Regions from separate parts of the Lysinibacillus sp. RC46 genome, predicted to be linked through region 4. Evidence: riboswitches for the same ligand, from Rfam matches in the RefSeq annotation. Region 4 holds a riboswitch; each other region holds the start of a gene.
What was found. A riboswitch is a leader RNA that binds a small molecule or an ion and turns the genes downstream of it on or off. The one in region 4 is predicted to bind thiamine pyrophosphate.
Positions count from the first base shown of each region.

Region 1 (5,077 bases), on a different contig from region 4:
CCGTAAAGGCTAAAATCATTCTCAACATCGATTGTAAGCTTATCAACATTGGCTGTAACTTCAAATGCTGCAACTTTACCAACTACATCGATTTTTGAAATAGCTTTGTCAGAAGTCACATTTACTTTAGTGCGCTCCAAGTTAATGTTTGGAGATTTAATATCTTTTAGGGAAACATTTAACCAATTAATATTTCTAGTCAATAAAGGCTTAAAAGTAATTGTATCCCCAATAGCAACGTTATCAATTGTAATGGCCTTCTTCACAAGATTAGTTACAATAAGCTTATCTTTAATGTTTACATTTTGAACCTTTACATAATCCGCATTTACAGTTAGGCTTCCTTCAATTTGTGCGTCACCACCATCAAAATATACCGCTTTATTGTCAGTGCCAGCTTTAGTTAATGTTAGTTCTGTAATGCTCGTAATTTCGCCGTTTTTTACTACAATTGTAGCTTGGGCATTCTTCAATGCAGTGCTATTCGCTGTTTTAAAGAGAGGTTTCAGCGACTGACTAATTTTAAATTGGCCATTGGATGTAAGTACTTTCTCTTTAGTGACGTTGTTAATGGTAACAGTTTGCCCCTTTGTTTTGGCTGCAGCTACCTGCCCATCCATTTGAATTGAGTGGTTTAAAGATGAATCATTTGAAGCGGCATCTGCAGTTGACATTGGTGATACTAGGGTTGCTGTAATAGCAGTTGCCATAAAAGTCGTTAATACTTTATTCTTCATTTTAGTCACTCCGATCATCGTATTTAATGGATAATATATCATATATTTCTCTAATTTAGTACATAAAGGGTATATTTTACTATTTATTATTCTTAAATGAAATGTAGTCCCTTTTTCTGTATCGTTCGTTTTTAAGAATCCTTAATTATTTCAGAAAATCTGAAAGTGAAGTGCGGTTTTTTTTGCGCGAAACTTGGTAATTTGGTGCGGAAATCACGCTCATTTCAAGCGCTATAACGTTCCGAAAGATAACTTTTACCATCTATTAAAGACACTGTATTAGTTCAATGTGTTCAGAAAAAATGCCTTGATATGAGCGGTGAGTTGATTTTGAAGTACATTGACCAAGCATAAAAACAGCACTACTATAGGAGAGGGAAGGGGGACATCACTATGGTGTATCTCGGTATGATATTTTTTCAAATTGTAGCTCCGATTTTAGTGCTTCTAGTACTTGGCGCAGTTTTACAAAAGAAATTTCGCTTTAATTTAAAGGCGTTATCCCAACTTATTACATATTGTTTCATGCCAGCAGCTGTTTTTGTGAATTTATATGAAACGAGTATAGAGCTGTCTGTACTTGGGGAAGTTGCGTTATTTATCCTACTCTTTATCGGAAGCCAAATGGTGCTTAGTCACTTTCTAGCAAAGGGACTCGGTTTAGTAAAAACAGAGGCGGCAGTGTTTAAAAATAGTGTTGTCCTAATTAATTCAGGTAACTATGGTATTCCGGTTGCACAGATGATTTTTGTGACCCAGCCGATTGGAGTAGCAATTCAGGTCATTCTTGTAATATTTCAAAATATGACGACCTACACTTACGGCTTGTATAATTTAATCTCTTCAACAAAATCGGGCATGTCTATTGTGAAAGACTTCCTCAAAATGCCTATTATTCATGCACTTATTATTGGAGTGGCAATGAACTATTTTAATATTGCTATTCCACAGTTTGTAAGAATTCCGATAGATCATGTGGCAGATGGCTTTATCGCTGTAGCATTAATAACTTTAGGGGCACAACTATCCCAGCTTGAAATCAAATCCATGTTCAATAAAGTGGTATTCATTAGCTGTTTTACGCGACTAGTCATAGGGCCAACCGTAGCATTGTTTATCATTTTTGCGCTTGGTCTTGACGGTGTCGTGGCACAATCACTTTTTATAGCTAGTTCGTTCCCGACGTCGCGAAATAGCTCAAGTTTGGCATTAGAATATGACGTAGAATCGGCAACTGCTGCACAAACAGTTTTATTTTCAACGATTGTAAGCTGTATTACAGTGACAATCGTGATTTATGTAGCGGAACTGTTGTTTACCTAACTGCTAGGTGCTATTTGGAATAAGAGATGGCAGCCTCTCATTTTAAGTGGAATCTAACAAATATAAGTTTATTAGCAGAACGTGGGGCGTCCGATGAGCCGCTTCGCTTCGCTTCGCTGCAGGGTCTCATCTGTGACGCTGATCCCCGAGGAGTCGCCCAGCCTCCACTCCAATCAACTAATATACATGGCACAAGTTTTAATGAATACCATCGACAACTTTTAATGATAAGCCAAAAATAATTCAAATGAAGCTTCCATCTCTTAACAATATCTGCTACACTATCATCAAACTTAATAGCATTAACTAGGGGAGTCTGATGAGTCAGGCTGAGAGGGAAACGCATAGAGGTTTCTTGACCCTTTGGACCTGATCTGGCTCATACCAGCGTGGGAAAGTTAACCATTATTGCACTCAATGTTATTTGCAATAACTATACCTTTACATTCTTAGCCGGATCCAAATTTTTTTGGATTCGGCTTTTGTCTTTGTTTGGGTGAGCTAGATTCGGTCCTTATATAAATGTAAAAGGGAGCGAAGTAGTTTATGACAACAGTTAGCGACAAGAATATTACGATTATGTCTAGTTTTGAAGGAAGTAAAAAAGTTTACGTAGAAGGATCTCAATCAGATATTTTAGTGCCAATGCGTGAAATTGCTCTAAGTCCAACGACAGGAAGCTTTGGTGAAGAGGAAAATGCGCCAGTACGTGTTTATGATACGAGCGGCCCGTACACTGATCCTGCGTATAAGGTGGATATTACGAAAGGATTGCCAGCTTTATGTAGTGCATGGATCAAAGAACGCGGTGATGTTGAAGAATACGAAGGTCGTACTATCAAGCCAGAAGATAATGGATTCCGTAAAGCTGATGATCCGCGAATGAATGAAAATGTTTTTCCGGAATTATCTAGAAAGCCTTTACGCGCGAAGAAAGGTAAAAATGTAACACAGCTTCACTATGCACGAAAGGGAATTATTACTCCAGAAATGGAATTTGTAGCGATACGTGAAAATATGGACCCGGAATTTGTGCGCTCAGAAATCGCTGCAGGACGTGCTATTTTGCCATCTAATATTAATCACCCTGAGGCAGAGCCGATGATTATTGGACGTAACTTCCACGTGAAAATTAACGCCAATATTGGCAATTCAGCAGTGTCATCCTCTATTGCAGAAGAGGTAGAAAAAATGACGTGGGCTACACGCTGGGGTGCTGATAACATTATGGATTTATCTACTGGTAAGCATATTCATACGACACGTGAATGGATTATCCGTAATGCCGCGGTGCCAGTAGGAACGGTGCCGATTTATCAAGCGCTAGAAAAAGTAAATGGTGTGGCAGAGGATTTAACGTGGGAAGTGTATCGTGATACGTTAATCGAACAGGCTGAGCAAGGTGTTGATTACTTCACGATTCATGCAGGGGTATTACTGCGCTATGTGCCATTAACGGCTAATCGTGTAACAGGCATAGTGTCCCGTGGAGGCTCGATTATGGCGCAGTGGTGTTTATATCATCATCAAGAGAGCTTTTTATATACTCATTTTGAAGAAATCTGTGAAATTATGAAAACCTATGATGTAGCCTTCTCTTTAGGTGATGGTTTACGTCCGGGTTCTATAGCAGATGCAAATGATGAGGCTCAATTTGCGGAGCTAGATACGCTAGGGGAATTAACGCAAATTGCCTGGAAGCATGATGTACAGGTGATGGTAGAAGGACCAGGGCATGTACCAATGCATCTTATTAAAGAAAATATGGATAAGCAGTTAGAGGTGTGTAAGGAAGCACCTTTCTATACTTTAGGGCCGTTAACAACAGATATTGCTCCTGGCTATGACCATATTACATCAACTATCGGTGCTGCGATGATCGGTTGGTATGGTACAGCGATGCTATGTTATGTGACGCCTAAAGAGCATCTCGGCTTACCAAATCGTGAGGATGTTCGCGTAGGGGTTATTACGTATAAAATTGCTGCACACGCGGCAGATTTAGCGAAAGGGCATCCGGGAGCACAGCAGCGTGACGATGCACTATCTAAGGCACGATTTGAATTCCGCTGGCGCGATCAATTCAATCTTTCGTTAGATCCAGAGCGTGCGGTCGAATACCACGATGAAACGTTGCCTGCAGAAGGAGCGAAAACTGCGCACTTCTGTTCAATGTGTGGACCTAAGTTTTGTAGTATGAGAATCTCACAAGATATTCGTAATTATGCAAAAGATCAAGATTTAAATACGACTGAAGCGATCCACCAAGGTATGCAGGAAAAGGCAAAGGAATTTAAAAAGGCAGGCAGTCAAATTTATCAATAATTATTAGAGCGGGCTTGTGTCTACTAGACACAAGCCTTTTTTGGTCATTAAGATAAAAAAGCTCCATGTGAAGTTGCCCTTCACATGGAGTAAAAAGTTGGATTTGGATATCAATAATAAGTGGAAAAAATCAATTATGCCTCAGCAAATGTTTGTTTGCTGAAATAAATTAAACGTTTGTTGGTTGTTTTTCGTATGGGTTTGAAAGATCCATACCTTCCAATGAAAGACCCATAGCTTTTGCTACACCTTCACCATATGCTGGATCAGCTAAATAGCAGTGCAGGATATGACGACGTTTGATGAACTCTTCAACTGGTGCCATATCATTAGCAGTATTTTCGAATAGGCGTTGTTGTTCTTCGGCAGTCATTAGGCGGAATAATTTACCCGGCTGCTCGAAGTAGTTGTTGTCGTCTTCACGGAAGTCGTGGATACCGGCATTACCGTCAATACGTAATTCAGGCTCTTTATAGTCTAAATTATGCTCCCATTCACCATAGCTATTTGGTTCATAGCCCAAAGTTGAACCAAGATTGCCATCGAAACGCATAGCACCGTCGCGGTGGAACGTACGGAATGGACATTTTGGTGCATTTACAGGAAGCGCGTAGTGGTTCACACCTAAACGGTAGCGTTGTGCATCTGCATACGCAAAGATACGAGCTTGTAACATTTTGTCTGGCGAGAAG
Region 1 covers NZ_JBGCCF010000015.1:102,790-107,866, forward strand. The annotation lists gene ABH966_RS14950 (S-layer protein) at 1-737, opposite strand, end outside; gene ABH966_RS14955 (AEC family transporter) at 1,131-2,060, shown strand; TPP riboswitch at 2,359-2,473, shown strand; gene thiC (phosphomethylpyrimidine synthase ThiC) at 2,607-4,385, shown strand; gene ABH966_RS14965 (catalase) at 4,555-5,077, opposite strand, start outside.
Region 1: it holds a riboswitch for thiamine pyrophosphate, as region 4 does, so the genes downstream of both, thiC (phosphomethylpyrimidine synthase ThiC) here and thiM (hydroxyethylthiazole kinase) in region 4, are expected to answer to the same signal.

Region 2 (5,077 bases), on a different contig from region 4:
GCTTTAGTACTGTATTTATTTAAGTTGTACAAAACGTACCCTCTCAGCAATAATTCACTCACAGGTCGTATACCCTTCTCGATTTATTTAGCCTGGGTTACATTTAGCCTAATGACAAATGTAAGCTTTACGCTAACATCTTATCAATGGAATGGTCTTGGCCTTAGTGATCCACTTTGGGCAGTTATTTTACTAACAGTTGGAGCAGCAATAGCGCTACATATTGGATTCCATTATTTTGATATTATCTACCCAAGTGTATTTATCTGGTCCTATATCGGGGTCGCATTACATAATGGTTTTGATGAGCTACTTGTGACAACTGCAGCCTTGTTTTTATGCGGAGTGCTACTTGTCGGTATATTATTTATTAAAAAAAATCCTGCCTACCAAAAATAAATTGGTTAGCAGGATTTTTAGCTTTTTTATTGTTCATCTAGAGAAGTTAAAATAATTGGTTTGTCTTTAGTAACGATAATTGAATGCTCGATTTGAGCAACTAATGATTTGTCTGGCGTAACGAATGTCCAGCCATCACCTGACTCTACAATATGCTCCGCTTTCGCTGAGATAAATGGCTCGACTGCAAGCACCATGCCTTCTTTCATAATTGTTGAATCCCAAGCATCGTAGTAGTTTAAAATATGATTTGGCTCATCGTGTAAAGAACGACCTAAACCATGACCTGTTAGGTTCATAATCACTGTTAAATCATTGGCATATGCTTCACGCTCAACAGCTTTACCGATTTGGTTTAATTTTGATCCAGCTTTTACTTTTGTCATCGCACGGTCGAAAGCACTTTTAGCTACGCGACATAACTTTTCTTTATCCTCATAGCCATCACCAACTACAAATGAAATGCCCGTATCAGCAAAATAGCCATTTAATGAACCAGATACATCAATATTTACGATATCTCCCTCGTTAATCACACGTTTACCTGGAATACCATGTGCGACTTCCTCATTCACACTAATACATGTGTATCCTGGGAAATCATACTCCCCTTTAGGTCCAGAAATTGCTCCTGCTTCTGCAAACATACGACCTGCAATTTCATCTAATTCAAGTGTTGTTACACCTGGTTTTGTAGCAGCCTTCATTGCCTCACGAATTTCAGCACAAATACGGCCGATTTTTTTAAATGCTTCAATCTCTTCTTGCGTTTTTACAATCATTTTTAACGTCCCTTTCATCTAATGTCTATTCATTAATATAACATAACTTTTTATACAAAAAACGCTAAACGCTTTAAATATTATATGCCATCATGAATTGTAAAGTGCTGAAAAACAGGCTCTTCACTATAGCGTGGGGTTGATTTCCGTTCCGACTGGGCGCTTTGTAGCTGACGCTTTGCTTTCGCTACAGAAACACATTTGTTGCTGTCGCTTCGCTTTCGCACAGAGCAAAGCTTCCTGGGGGCGTCCGATGAGCCGCTTGGGCCAACACGATGTTGGTCACGAAGGCGTTATCACAGGATGTGATGGTTTTAGCCTTCGTTCCTCTATCGCTAATCCCCAAGGAGTCGCCCAGTCTCCACTCCAATCAACTATATCCATGGATACGTTTTAACAAATGCCATCCCTATCTAGCTCTAAAAATCCTCCGCCTTTTGGATTCTTTTTAGGGTATAAAAGGTGGGTGTTCTAGTTTCAATATTAATAAAAACCCTCCACTTATGTGAAGGGCATAATCATTATGATTTTCGTTGCATTAATTGAGGTGCTGCTGTAAATAGTAGAACACCGACAATCGCTGTTAAAATCGTTGCTGGTAGCATATATGTTCCATTGTAGATGATTGAATAAATCCACGCATTTTGATCGCCAGCATACTCTGAGAAAAATACAGCGCCCGCAATGGTATGTGCTGCATAACGTAAAAAGCCCGCTAATACAGTTCCTACAATAATATAAAGTGCCATTTTCTTTTTGTTTAAATCTTTGGCAGCATCGAGCACTGGTCGGCGAACAACGGCCGCCAAGCCTACTACTGTAAAGGCAACACCATAATCAAGTAATCCTTGTAGCCAATGTATAATATAGGCGCCAAACATTGTTTGCATCACACCAATAAGTAATCCCGTTGTCAGGCCAGGAATAAGGCCCCAGCGGAATGCTATTAAAATTATTGGTACCATCACTAGACTAACAGAGCCGCCTTGTGCCCATACTTTAAAGGAAACCTGATCTAGTACAAGGCCAATCGCTGCGAATATCGCAATCTCCACAAGCATTAAAAGTTTTTTATTGTCCATAAGTATTCTCTCCTTTGTTCCGATGTAGGATACAAGAGCAGGAATAGAAATCAGTTGGCAAATATGTCCCTATCTGGCATCAATAAAGATAAAAAAACGATGCCAGGACAGAGCCTCACATCGTAAAAGTGTCGGTTTCTATCCACAATCCCTACGCAAGTGTTAACTTACAGGTTCGAAGAGTCAAGGCATTACGTGCCCAGTCTCAGCTGACATCATCAGCTCCCCTTGTGGTCGTTACATCTTAATTTAATTGAACAACCTCATTGTACGCAAACACTGTTACGATTACAACCTCTTCCACATTTTTTTTTGAAACTTTATCGTTTTTCATGCGTAAATATTAAAAAAGGAGGTACTACTATGGAGAACCAAAAAATTTTATCTGCCTTTAGTTATCTCAGTATTTTATTCGCACCCTTTATTGTGCCATTAGTCGTTTACTTTGTTACAAAAGATAGCGACGTAAAGAGGCACTCTATTCGAGCACTGATTTCGCATATAATTCCAGTCGCATTCGGAATCATATTCTTTGCAGTCTTTGTCTTCTCAACTTTATCATTCAACACCAATTTTGACGGTAGTAATAATTTTCTTATCATTTGGTTTGCTTCATTCGCAATTTACATTCTCGTTTCATTAGGAGTCGTTATTTGGAATATTGTTCAGGCTGTTCGCGTGATCCGATAAGTTTCATCTCAACCTCTCCTTAAACAGATAGTACTTAAGGAGCTGTTATTTTGTGAAAGTATCTAAAGTTGTTAAAACCGCTGTAAAATTAGCACCTATCGTTATCCCGATTGTCAAAAAAGTAATCGCTGCAAAAAAAGGAACAAATCCTAACGTAACAAAAAAATAACAAAAAAGGCGTATTTCCACATAAACAGAAATACGCCTCTTTGTTATTTCACTTCAAAATATGTTTGACTGTGACCGTTCATTGCTTTTTCAACATGCAACACAGCAGGCATTGTAGCTTTTAACTCTGCAACGTGTGAAATGACTCCAATCATGCGTCCGGAATCTTGTAAATCAATAAGCGTATCAATCGCCTTATTTAATGCTTCTTCATCTAGAGAACCGAAGCCCTCATCAATAAACATCGTTTCAATGCGGATATTACCTTGAAAGCTTTGAATGACATCTGCCATCCCAAGGGCAAGACTTAAAGAAGCATTAAACTTTTCTCCCCCTGATAGTGTTTTCACATCTCGTAATTGATCTGTATAAGCATCATACACATCTAGTCCAAGCCCACTTTGCTTAGCATGCTTTTCTAAGCGATCTGAACGTCGTAGCTCAAATTGACCGTTGGATAAATGATAAAGCCGGACATTTGCTGCCTCTGTAATTTTATCTAAATAATTGATTTGAATATAACGCTCAAAAGACAGCTTTTTCGCATTCTGTCCATTTAACATTGCATAGAGCTCCTTCACTCGTCCTGCCTCTTTTTCAAGTAAATGAATCTCCCGTTCGGTCTCCTCAACTTTTTCGATAAAGTCTACACAAGCCTTCGCAAATCCTTCCATTTGCTGCAATACTTTGAAGGCTTCCTCATATGTGACACGCAGCATCCCTAGCTTTTCTTTCATTACCGTTAAATCTTGTTTCTCTTGCCCTTTAAGGTGCTTCTCGCCCTCAGTAATTTGTACCTGTAATGTGTGGATTTGTAGTGCATAATCATTGCAAGCCTTCCGTAAAGCTTCTATTTGCAGCATGCTCCGCTTCCCAGTAGCAAATTCTTCATAGTTTTCAAAGCCCGCTTCCGTCATACTTACTGAAAATTGCTCGCGCTTTTCATCCATTTTCAGCTTTAATTCCTCAAATGCCTGTTTCGCTATTTCTACGGTCATTCTAGCATTATTTGCTGCTTCCTTGGCAGATTGCAGACTTTGTTGGCTAATATTCCACGCGGTTTGTAACGCAACCTTTTGTGACCCTATTTCAGCGATTGCCTGTTTCAATGCTTGCAGCGTCTTAAGATTTTCTGGAATATGCTTTTGCTGCTCTTCCACAATTGCTTGTTGCTTAGTCAATTCCTTTGTCTTCTCAGCTAAATATTGCTCTAGTTTTAATTGCTTTTCTTGTAGCTGCTCCATTCGTGTACGATGATCTTTTTGTTGCATACGTACATCAGACAATTGATTGCTCACTACTTTTAAGATTGTTATTTGTTGCTCTACGTTTTGCAAGGAAGCTACAATTTGTGTTTGATTCGATTGATCAATCTCATTCGTCTCTATCTGTTCTAGCGCCTCTTGTAGAAGATGCTTTGTAGAGTTCAATAAAGCTTCTTTTTCTAAAAACTTGCGCTCATCAGTACTAGCCTTTCCTCGTAAAGCCTCCACCTCTGCTAATTCGATCATCTCTAATTGCTCACGATGTGTTTCGAGATGTGTTGTACTACCGCACACTGGACAAGGCTCTCCGTCCTTAAGTTGCTGTGCTAAAATACTTGCCTGACTCGCAATCCATTGTTGCTCCAGCTTTTGAAGAGCCTGCTTACTTTCTTGATAATGGACATTAGTAGTGGCTACATCCTGCTCTGCCGTTGCAACCGCTCTCGTATATTTTTCAACTTGCGCTAGTAACGATACTTGCTCTTTTAGCTTCGGTAGCTGTTCTAAATAACTTTCATATGGCTGAAGTTGATTTTCATATTGTTCAATTGTTTTTGCTAATTGCTGAACTTGCATTTGTCCTGTTTCTACGATTTTACTATTATCGTCTACTGCTAGCTTTGCTGTTGCAACATATTGTTCAGTTATTTGCATTTGCTGCAGATTATTCTCATACGCCTCGAATGTCGGC
Region 2 covers NZ_JBGCCF010000013.1:88,512-93,588, reverse strand. The annotation lists gene ABH966_RS13740 (hypothetical protein) at 1-399, shown strand, start outside; gene map (type I methionyl aminopeptidase) at 426-1,181, opposite strand; gene ABH966_RS13730 (hypothetical protein) at 1,435-1,578, shown strand; gene thiT (energy-coupled thiamine transporter ThiT) at 1,703-2,263, opposite strand; TPP riboswitch at 2,394-2,502, opposite strand; gene ABH966_RS13720 (magnetosome magnetite crystal formation protein family) at 2,627-2,953, shown strand; gene ABH966_RS13715 (AAA family ATPase) at 3,166-5,077, opposite strand, start outside.
Region 2: it holds a riboswitch for thiamine pyrophosphate, as region 4 does, so the genes downstream of both, thiT (energy-coupled thiamine transporter ThiT) here and thiM (hydroxyethylthiazole kinase) in region 4, are expected to answer to the same signal.

Region 3 (5,077 bases), on a different contig from region 4:
TTTTCGCACCTAACCATTCCGCAATGACAGCTCCCATGACGCTATAGGTTGCCGCAATCTTTACGCCTGAAAAAATCGCTGGATACGCATAAGGCCATTCAAGCTTCCAAAAGGTTTGTGCTTTCGTTGCACCAATCATCCTAAAATAGTGCTTCAGCTCAGGCGAAGTTTGACGAAAGCCATCCATTGCCGAAATAACAATAGGAAAAAAGCACACAAGACAAATAATAATGAGCTTTGGCAATAAACCGAAGCCAAACCATATGATTAAGAGTGGTGCTAGAACGAGCACCGGGACATTCTGTGACATAATCAGAATAGGATAAAATAGCTCCCGCACAAACGTAAAACGATGTAATAGCACAGCAACCGTTAGCCCACATACTATCCCGATAGCTAGACCAAGAAGTGCTAATTGAACAGTCGCTAACGCATGTGGCACAAACGTCTCATACGATTGAAAACCTTCTTTCAAAATGGCACTCGGTGCAGGCAAAAGCCAATGTGGAGTATCAGCAAAGCGGACAATTAGTTCCCATATGAATAAGAGGAAGGCGATAAAAATTATCGTCCTTCCTTGTTTGAAAGCTTGCCTCATCACTGGTATTTCTCCGTCAATGTACCCATTGTAATACCAGATGGCTGATATAAAATTTTCACTTGCGTGATGACATTGATCGCGCCCAGCTCAATCATCTTGTCATTCATTTTTTCAATGATTTGTAATAAAACCGGTAGCTCACCTTCCATTGTCGTTTCTAACGGGTGAACTTCATATTTAACTCCTGAAGCGTCGATAACCGCAATCGCTGCATCGACATATGGGATCACATCCTCATATTTTTCAGTTTTCGGGATAATTTGTACACTTATTAATGAGTTTGCCATATTACTTTGTCTCCTTTTTCGGTAAAAAGTCGTTTGTAAATGCTTGTTTTGCGTTAAATTCGCCCTCTAAAACTTTGTTGCTGGCCATCCATTTCGCGTAGTTTTCCCAGACAGCTAGCTTTTGCTCGCCCCATTGTTTAGCGTCGTCTTGATACTTATCTGCTAGCCATTCCTGACTTTTATGCACAAGGTTTTTATCTAAATCAGGTACAGCTTCTAGTAAAATATCAGCTGCCTCATTCGGATGTATTATCGCATATTCATAGCCCTTTGCTGCAGCAGCGACAAATGCTTTGACCGTCTCAGGATCATCCTTAATCATTTTTTCATTTGTAGCGAGTACAGGCGTGTAATAATCTAACTGATCACTATAATCTGTTAAATATAGCATGTTCAGTTTTTCGCCACGTAGTTCTGCTTCGATACCTGTCCATGCATAATAGATCCACGCAAAATCAATATCTTTTTTCATCATTGTGAAGAAATCTATATCGCCTGCATTGACAATATCTAACTTATTAATATCCGCATTTTCTGTTTGCATAAGTGATTGTAGTACAGCCTTTTCAAGTGGTGCACCCCAGCCACCGTATGTTTTACCTTCAAAATCCTTTGGTGACGAAATGCCTTTTGATGCAATGGATGCGAAGCCAGAAGTATTATGCTGAATAATCGCTGCAATCGATACTAAAGGTACATCTTGCACACGGGCCTGTGTAATCCCTTCCTGATAACTTACGCCAAACTGAGCCTTGCCAGACGCCACAAGCTGATCAGCACCTGTTTCGCCAGGTAATAAAATATCGACATCTAAGCCTTGCTCCTTAAAGAAGCCAAGTTTTTTCGCAACATATAAACCTGTATGATTTGTGTTCGGTGTCCAATCGAGAACGACTGATACTTTTGTTAATCCCTTAGTATCCTTTTTATCCTCTTTTTCGCTACAGCCCACTAATGTTAACAGTGTAGCCAACAGGATCAATAACCATTTTTTCATGCTGAATCCTCCAAGTAAAGTAGTGTGAAATTGTTCATAAATGAATGTGTTTACCAGAAGAAAGCGTATTCACGGTCTGTTTACACCCAAACCCAAAGTCTGTGCATGAATAAAAGTCTGAAAACATAAAAAACGCCTAGGATTCCTCCCAGACGTTTTGTAATCAATATCAAAAACTTTTACTTTTTGAATAGATGTTCCCTACGCTGGTACGAGCCAAATCAGGTTCAAAGAGTCAGCGTCTATCGGACACAATCTCAGCTGGCAACACCAGCCCCCCTACATTCTTTCCATATGAACTTTTCGTGATTATTATACCCATATCTATCCGTAAATGACAAGGCTCTGTTTTCTGAAAGCCCCGTAAATATAATTTAAAGCCTCATCTTTCTCTTCAACAATTCCATTTCCTGAGAATATTCACCGTTTTTTTGGTAAAACATTTTTTATTTAAAAGGAATCCCCTCCTGAAATCAAGAAGCGGTATATTGTTCGAAGTTTTAATAGGCACTGTTAAATACTATTGTTGATAATCAAATCAAGAACCTTTTGTGGTTTTTAATTTTTGCTTTTAGTAGTAAGACGTTGAATAAGAATCAGTAATCTTCATAACAACTTACTTGTAAAGCTACACCCGATTCACCAATTTGCCTAAAAACTTTATTGTCACTATACACCTACCCTTTCTTTTGATTAGACTATATAGAAAAAAAGCCCAGCTCTCTAAGGAGCATGGGCTATAAAATCAGTTTTATTTTTCTTCTTTTTTGACCGTAAAGACATGTGAAATAGCACCGTCTGTAGCTATATCCACTTTAAAGGAGCCATTGGAATGGCGATCTGCTCGAGTTAATGCTTGTACATCAAGGATCTCTTGCACGCCTTTTTCCGTTTCGATTGTTAGCCGTTCCTCATCAGTTACCTTGACTACAGCCACGATACGATGTGGGTTCGCTTTTAATTCTGTTAACACTTTTAAGCCACGTTTTGCACGACTCGTCATCTCTACCTCGGCAACATTCATTTTCTTCACCGCACCACGATGTGTCACAATCGCAACATATGCCGTGGCATTTGGCGGTAAAACATTGATGCCGACTAATGCTTCTCCGTCTTTCACCGTAATCCCTTTGACACCGCCTGTTTTCACACCCGTTACTGGCAATTCCTCCATTGGGAAACGAATAGCATAGGCAGTATCTGTTGTTAACATTAGTTCTACTTCGTCTGTCACGATACCTGCAAAAATCATTTCATCGCCTGACTTAACATTCATCGTTTTGATTGGTTTAGAATAACGTGTAACAGCATAATCTGATACAGGTGAGCGTTTAATTTGTCCATCTTTCGTAGCCGTTAAAATATACGTATTGGCCTGTTCAAATGTCTCAAAACCATATACAGCAATAATAGATTCATCTTCCCCTGTCGGCACAATACTAGAAATATGCTGACCAAGATCCTTCCAACGAATATCAGGTAGTTCATGGACAGGCTGATAAATATAATTGCCTCGGTTTGTGAATAGTAATAGATGATGCTGCGTATTTAAATTCTCTTCATATAACAAATAATCGGAATCCTTCATCGCAAAATCCTGACCATTCGAAGCTGCATGTGAACGTGTAGATGTACGCTTAATATAGCCATCCTTTGTGACAGTCACTACGACCTCTTCACTTGGGACAAGGACATCTAACGTAATTTTGATTTCTTCAATTTCTTGTTCGATTTTTGAACGACGTGGCTCTGCAAAGCGCTTTTTAATGTCAAGTAGTTCCTGTTTAATAACACGTACAAGCTTTGCTTCACTATTAAGAATACCTTCAAGCTTGGCGATCAGTTTATTTAGTTCATCCTGTTCATGGCGAAGCTCTGTGATATCTGTATTCGTTAATCGGTATAATTGCAAGCTAACGATCGCCTCTGATTGCACTTCTGTAAAGTCAAATTTCACCTGTAAATTCGTTTTCGCATCTCGTTTATCATTAGACGAACGAATCGTTGCAATAACTTCATCTAAAATAGAAAGCGCCTTAATCAAGCCATCAACGATATGCGAACGATCTTTAGCCCTTTGTAAATCATAAACGGAGCGGTTCGTCACAACTTCCTTTTGATGGGCAATATAAGAATCCAGTAACAATGGCAATGTCATCATTGTCGGACGACGATTATGGATAGCAATCATATTAAAATTATAGGCTACTTGTAAATCAGTTGTTTTGAACAAGTATTGTAAAATCCCTTGTCCTGGAACATCTTTTTTCAGTTCAATGACAACACGTAGGCCGGTACGATCCGATTCATCGCGAATTTCTGCAATTCCTTCAAGTCGTTTATCCACGCGTTGTTCATCGATTTTCTTCACAAGATTTGCTTTATTGACATCATACGGTAATTCCGTAATAACGATTTGCTCTTTGCCACCTTTAATTGGCTCCACGACTGCTTGAGCGCGCACGATAATTTTACCGCGACCAGTCTCATACGCCTTTTTAATACCATCGACACCTTGAATGATCCCACCTGTCGGGAAATCTGGCCCTTTAATTACAGTCATTAATTCATCAACAGTAGTATTCGGCTTATCTAAGCGCATGAGAACACCATCTAGCACCTCATCAAGTGCGTGAGGAGGGATATCTGTCGCATATCCAGCCGAAATACCAGTTGAGCCGTTGACTAGTAAATTCGGGAAACGAGCTGGTAAAACAGTTGGCTCCATATCCTGATCATCAAAGTTCGGTACAAATTCAACAGTTTTCTTGCCAATATCACGGAGCATTTCCGCTGCAATTGCAGAAAGCCTTGCCTCTGTATAACGCATCGCTGCCGGAGGGTCACCATCAACAGAGCCGTTATTCCCATGCATTTCAATAAGCATATGGCGCGCCTTCCAATCCTGACTCATGCGCACCATTGCTTCATATACGGAGCTGTCACCATGTGGGTGATAATTACCGATAACATTACCGACAGTTTTGGCTGATTTACGGAATGGTTTTTCGTTCGTATTGCCCTCTGTAAACATCGCATATAAAATACGTCGTTGCACAGGCTTAAGACCGTCACGTGCATCAGGCAACGCGCGGTCTTGTATAATATATTTACTATAGCGACCAAAGCGGTCACCCATCACTTCTTCTAAGGGTAAATCTTGGAATTTTTCCGTACTACTCATGCTTGGTC
Region 3 covers NZ_JBGCCF010000004.1:151,560-156,636, forward strand. The annotation lists gene ABH966_RS05540 (ABC transporter permease) at 1-598, opposite strand, end outside; gene ABH966_RS05545 (thiamine-binding protein) at 598-888, opposite strand; gene ABH966_RS05550 (ABC transporter substrate-binding protein) at 890-1,885, opposite strand; TPP riboswitch at 2,067-2,176, opposite strand; gene parC (DNA topoisomerase IV subunit A) at 2,637-5,069, opposite strand; gene parE (DNA topoisomerase IV subunit B) at 5,066-5,077, opposite strand, start outside.
Region 3: it holds a riboswitch for thiamine pyrophosphate, as region 4 does, so the genes downstream of both, ABH966_RS05550 (ABC transporter substrate-binding protein) here and thiM (hydroxyethylthiazole kinase) in region 4, are expected to answer to the same signal.

Region 4 (5,077 bases):
GTCCAAAAACAAAGCCAAAGCTTGAAAAGGTTGAGCATTATGAAAGCTTCTCGGATTTTGATGAACTAATCGAACGAGCAGTGAAAAACCGTGAAGTTTATATTTTCCCGAAAAAAGAGCAAGAAGCCGATAAATTTGCAGATCTTCTATAGAAGAAACTTGCGATTTCGTAAGCTAATGAGCCGACTCAAAGTCTTGAGTTGGCTTTTTTTTGTTCATTTCCTTCGGAGGTACAATTTACCTTTAAAATTTTTGTATTAAAAATCTAATATCGCACATTCTATATTCACAAGGAGGTGAGAGACACATGACTTCAACAAATCGCAGTTCAAACAAACTTGCAGTACCTGGTGTAGAGTACGCTCTAGATCAAATGAAATACGAAATTGCACAAGAATTTGGTGTTCAATTAGGAGCTGACGCTTCAGCTCGTGCTAACGGTTCCGTTGGCGGTGAAATCACTAAACGTCTTGTACAAATGGCTGAATCACAATTAAAAGGTATGCCAAACAACCAATAATTGCTTAATCAGCAAAAAATTAAAACCAGTGACCGTAAAAGGCACTGGTTTTAGTTTGTTTAAATTTTTTAATTTTTATCCCGTATTAACGGGCAGTAATTTATCTATATCAAAAGAGAAACGTTAGGTCCTCCCATTTCAATTCAATGAGAGCAAAGAAATAGGTGAGGCTAACTGCCCGTAAAAATCCGATTGGTGAAGACTAATAATCAGTGGGGTAAAAACGTTCACTTTATCCTACAAATGATTTAAATGTAGAGACTGTATTTGAAATATCCTCACTTTGGCAAATGGCAGAAATAACTGCTATTCCATCCGCACCTGCTTTAAATACCGTAGGAGCATTCGAGCAGTTTATGCCTCCAATTGCAACGATAGGGAGTTCAGGATATTGTAGCCTAACTTGCTGTAAAAAATCAGTCCCACTAGGAGGATTGGCGTCACTTTTAGAAGTGGTTGAAAAAATCGGACCAATTCCTACATAATCAGCACCATATTGTAGAGCAGTTTGTAATTCAGCATGTGAATGAACAGAAACACCTAAAATCATATTGCCAATTTTATTACGCACCGTCGACACAGGAAAATCCTCTTGCCCAATATGAATACCGTCCGCTCTAAGTTTTATAGCTAGCTCGACATCATCGTTGACGATAAACGGAACATCATACTGTTGACAGAGCTTTTGACATTTGCGAGCAAAATCTTCATATGCTTGCCCAGTTAATGTATTTGGTCCTTTTTCACGATATTGAAACATAGTAATTCCAGATTGCAGAGCTTTCTCTAAAACGTTTAATGGCTCTTGTTTGAAAACATTACCTGTACCCATTATAAAATATAGCTGTAGATCGTCACGTTTCATGAATAATCACCTCGCAGGAATCCTTCAAGTTTTGATAAGCAAAATGATTTGTAGGACCATGTCCATTACCAATAGATAAATCATGAGTTATTGCTAATTGAATAAATTTTTTAGCTTCCTCAATCGCTTCTTCTAAAGGTAGTCCCTGACCAATAAAAGCAGTTAATGCAGCGGAAAACGTACAGCCTGTACCATGCGTATTTTTTGTTGCAATACGAGTGGACTGCATGGAAAATGATCGACCATCTTGGAAAAATACATAATCAGTAGCATAACATTTATCCTCTAAATGACCGCCTTTAATAATGACGCATTGAACGCCCATTAGTAATAAGACCTTAGCTGCTTCTTTAATATCTGTTAAAGAATTGATTGTCCTTCCAGAAAGGGTTTCTGCCTCAGGAATGTTCGGTGTTACGACTGTTGCTAAAGGAAGCAAACAACTGCGTAATACCTCAATTGCTTCTTGCTGTAATAAACTTTCACCGCCTTTTGCAATCATGACAGGATCTACTATAAGCGGAATATTTCTTTCAGCTAAAATCTGTGCAATTGATTGAATTATTTCAGAGGAAAACAGCATTCCGGTTTTAACGGCACTTATTGAAAAATCCTCGACTAGCGCTTGGAGTTGTTTCTCAACAAAACTAACTTCAATTGGTAAGACATCCGATACACCAAGTGTATTCTGAGCGGTTAAAGCTGTAATAACAGACGTTCCAAACGCCTTTAATTCCTGAAATGTTTTTAAATCAGCCTGTATGCCTGCACCGCCACCACTATCAGAACCAGCAATTGTTGTTACAATATGCATTATTGTTCACCACCCTTGGAAAGGCGATGTAGTTCGTTCAATACTGCAATTTGAAAATCGCCAATGTATGAAGTAGAAGAAGCGGCTTGTTCAGCCACTTTTTTATAAAGCGATAATGTTTCTACCAATTGGTCGAATGGTTTATTTCCTGCGACGTAGGATGCACAACAAATGGCGCTCAATAAGCAACCTGTTCCAGTAACTTCTGTCATTTGAAAATTTCCACCTGTAACCCATTGCTGATGTTCGCCATCAGTAATAAAATCCTTTTCGCCGGTCACAATAACAATACAATCGTAGAGTTGAGCTACTTTTTGTGCCTCAACTTCTAAAGAAATTGAACCACTCCCACTATCTACGCCTTTTTGTTGCCATTCTACATCGGCTATAGCTGCAAGCTCTCCGATATTACAACGAATAGCCGCAAAATTTATTTCCTCAAGTAATTGTTGTACCGTTTGTTTCCGGTAAGTTGTTGCACCTGCAGCAACAGGATCTAAAATGACGGGAATACCAAGGGCATTTGCTTTTTTTCCAGCAAGTAACATTGATTCTTTCATTCGCTCGTTAAGGGTACCGATATTTATCAATAAGCCTGAGGAAATTGCGACCATTTCTTCAACCTCATGACTGTCATCTGCCATAACTGGTGAAGCGCCTATTGCTAATAAGCCATTTGCTTGAAAATTAGCCACAACATAATTAGTAATGCAATGAATAAGTGGATTTTGTTTACGGATAGTATGAAATACCATTTTAAGTCCTCCTTGTTGGATGGACGTAAGCGTGCAAAAAAGGCTCTTTTTCGTGTAGAAAAAAACACGCAAAAGAGCCTTTCATCAGTAAATAGATGTGAGTTGCTCCCTACGTCAGTATTAACTAACAGGTTCAAAGGGTCAGGTTTTACCTTCTCAACTCTAAATGAGTCCCCCTGCAATCTTGCTTTTAGTTGACCAAAATGTACCATATTATTCACTTGTGTTCAATAGGGAGTTTTTTTCTTCATTGCGAAAACGGCACTAAAGCTAAGTCGAAATTGATAGTACTAATACGTGACTGATGCCATATAGCAGAACATGATAGTTGTCACGACTTTAATGAATTGGAGTGAATTCCATTGAAAATGATAAAAATTGAGTTTTATAATGAGCGTACAAAAGGGGGCATTTGCCATGAAAAGAGAAGATTTAATCGCACCAGAATGGTATAACATTTCAGAGGAAATTGAAAAATATGCACAGGATTCTACTAAAAATGCATTATTAGTTTATAACGAAGATGAGGAAATCCAGTACTTAACATATCGAGCTTTACTTGAAAAGGCGAACCAGGCAGCACATGTATTTACATCTCAAGGTTTAAAAAAAGGTGATGTTATTTTGGTCATGGTGCCCAGATCAGTTGAAGCATATATCGTCTATATTGCTGCCTTAAAGGCAGGCTTAACCATTATACCTAGCTCAGAAATGCTGAGAACTAAGGATATTGAATATCGAATCAATCATGCCGATGCAAAAGGCGTTGTAGCATTTGAGCCTTATATTGAACAATTCGATAATGTGGGGAAATTACAAGAAATACAGCAATTTGTCATTGGTCATGCACAGGAACCTTGGCAGCCGCTGCTTGAAAAAATGCAAAATCAACCGACGACTTACATAAGTTCTACGCCGACTAAGAGTACAGACATTGCATTTTTAGCTTATACGAGTGGTACAACAGGCAATCCAAAGGCAGCGGTTCATACACATAGCTGGGGTTATGCGCACTTGCGAACTACTGCTCCAAATTGGTTAGGTGTACAAGAAGGTGACATTGTTTGGGCTACAGCAGCACCAGGATGGCAAAAATGGATTTGGACTCCGTTCCTTGCTACTTTAGGAAGTGGTGCAACAGCATTTGTTTTCAAAGGTCACTTTGATGCGGCAACATACCTTGCATTGCTTGAAAAATTTAATATAAATATTCTGTGTTGCACACCGACCGAATACAGATTTATGGCAAGTCTTGAAAATTTGCAAGACTTTAATTTAAGTACGATACGTCAGGCTGTGTCAGCGGGTGAACCTTTAAATAGTGAAGTGATAAAAGTATTTTCCGAAGTCTTTAATTTACAAGTACGTGATGGTTATGGACAAACAGAGAATACATTACTTGTTGGAACAATGGTAGGGATGGAGGCTAGAATGGGCTCAATGGGTAAGCCTACTCCGGGTAATACTGTTGAAATTATTAATGATATTGGAAATCCCACTGTAATTGGAGAAGTTGGAGATATTGCTGTACACTGTGAATCACCCGCGTTATTTAAGAAATATTTAAACGATCCCGAACGTACAAATTTACAATTTAGAGGCGATTGGTATATTACAGGAGATCGTGCATATAAAGATGAAGATGGCTATTTTTGGTTTGAAGGACGTGGGGATGATGTTATTATTTCGTCTGGATATACGATAGGCCCATTTGAGGTAGAAGATGCGTTATTGAAGCATCCAGCGGTAAAAGAAACTGCCGTAGTCGCGAGTCCAGATGAAATTCGTGGAAATCTCGTGAAGGCATTTGTTGTGCTCTCTGATGGTGTAGTTGGTGATGAAACGCTTATTAAAAAACTACAAAGCCATGTGAAAACTTTAACAGCCCCTTATAAATATCCTCGTGCTATTGAGTTTGTTACTGAGCTACCAAAGACTACATCAGGCAAAATTCGCCGTGTCGAATTACGTGAGCAAGAAAAAATCCATTATATTAATCATCGTTAATTTCCTAGGAAATAATGTCGAAAATCAAAGTTCCTGCTTTTTTTATGAACTTTGATTTTTTTTTAATATTAGATAATGTAGTATAAGTTGAATAGGTTGAGTTGGTTAAATTGGTT
Region 4 covers NZ_JBGCCF010000002.1:311,786-316,862, reverse strand. The annotation lists gene thiI (tRNA uracil 4-sulfurtransferase ThiI) at 1-152, shown strand, start outside; gene ABH966_RS03405 (alpha/beta-type small acid-soluble spore protein) at 308-520, shown strand; gene thiE (thiamine phosphate synthase) at 753-1,385, opposite strand; gene thiD (bifunctional hydroxymethylpyrimidine kinase/phosphomethylpyrimidine kinase) at 1,375-2,199, opposite strand; gene thiM (hydroxyethylthiazole kinase) at 2,199-2,954, opposite strand; TPP riboswitch at 3,044-3,142, opposite strand; gene mbcS (acyl-CoA synthetase MbcS) at 3,372-4,961, shown strand.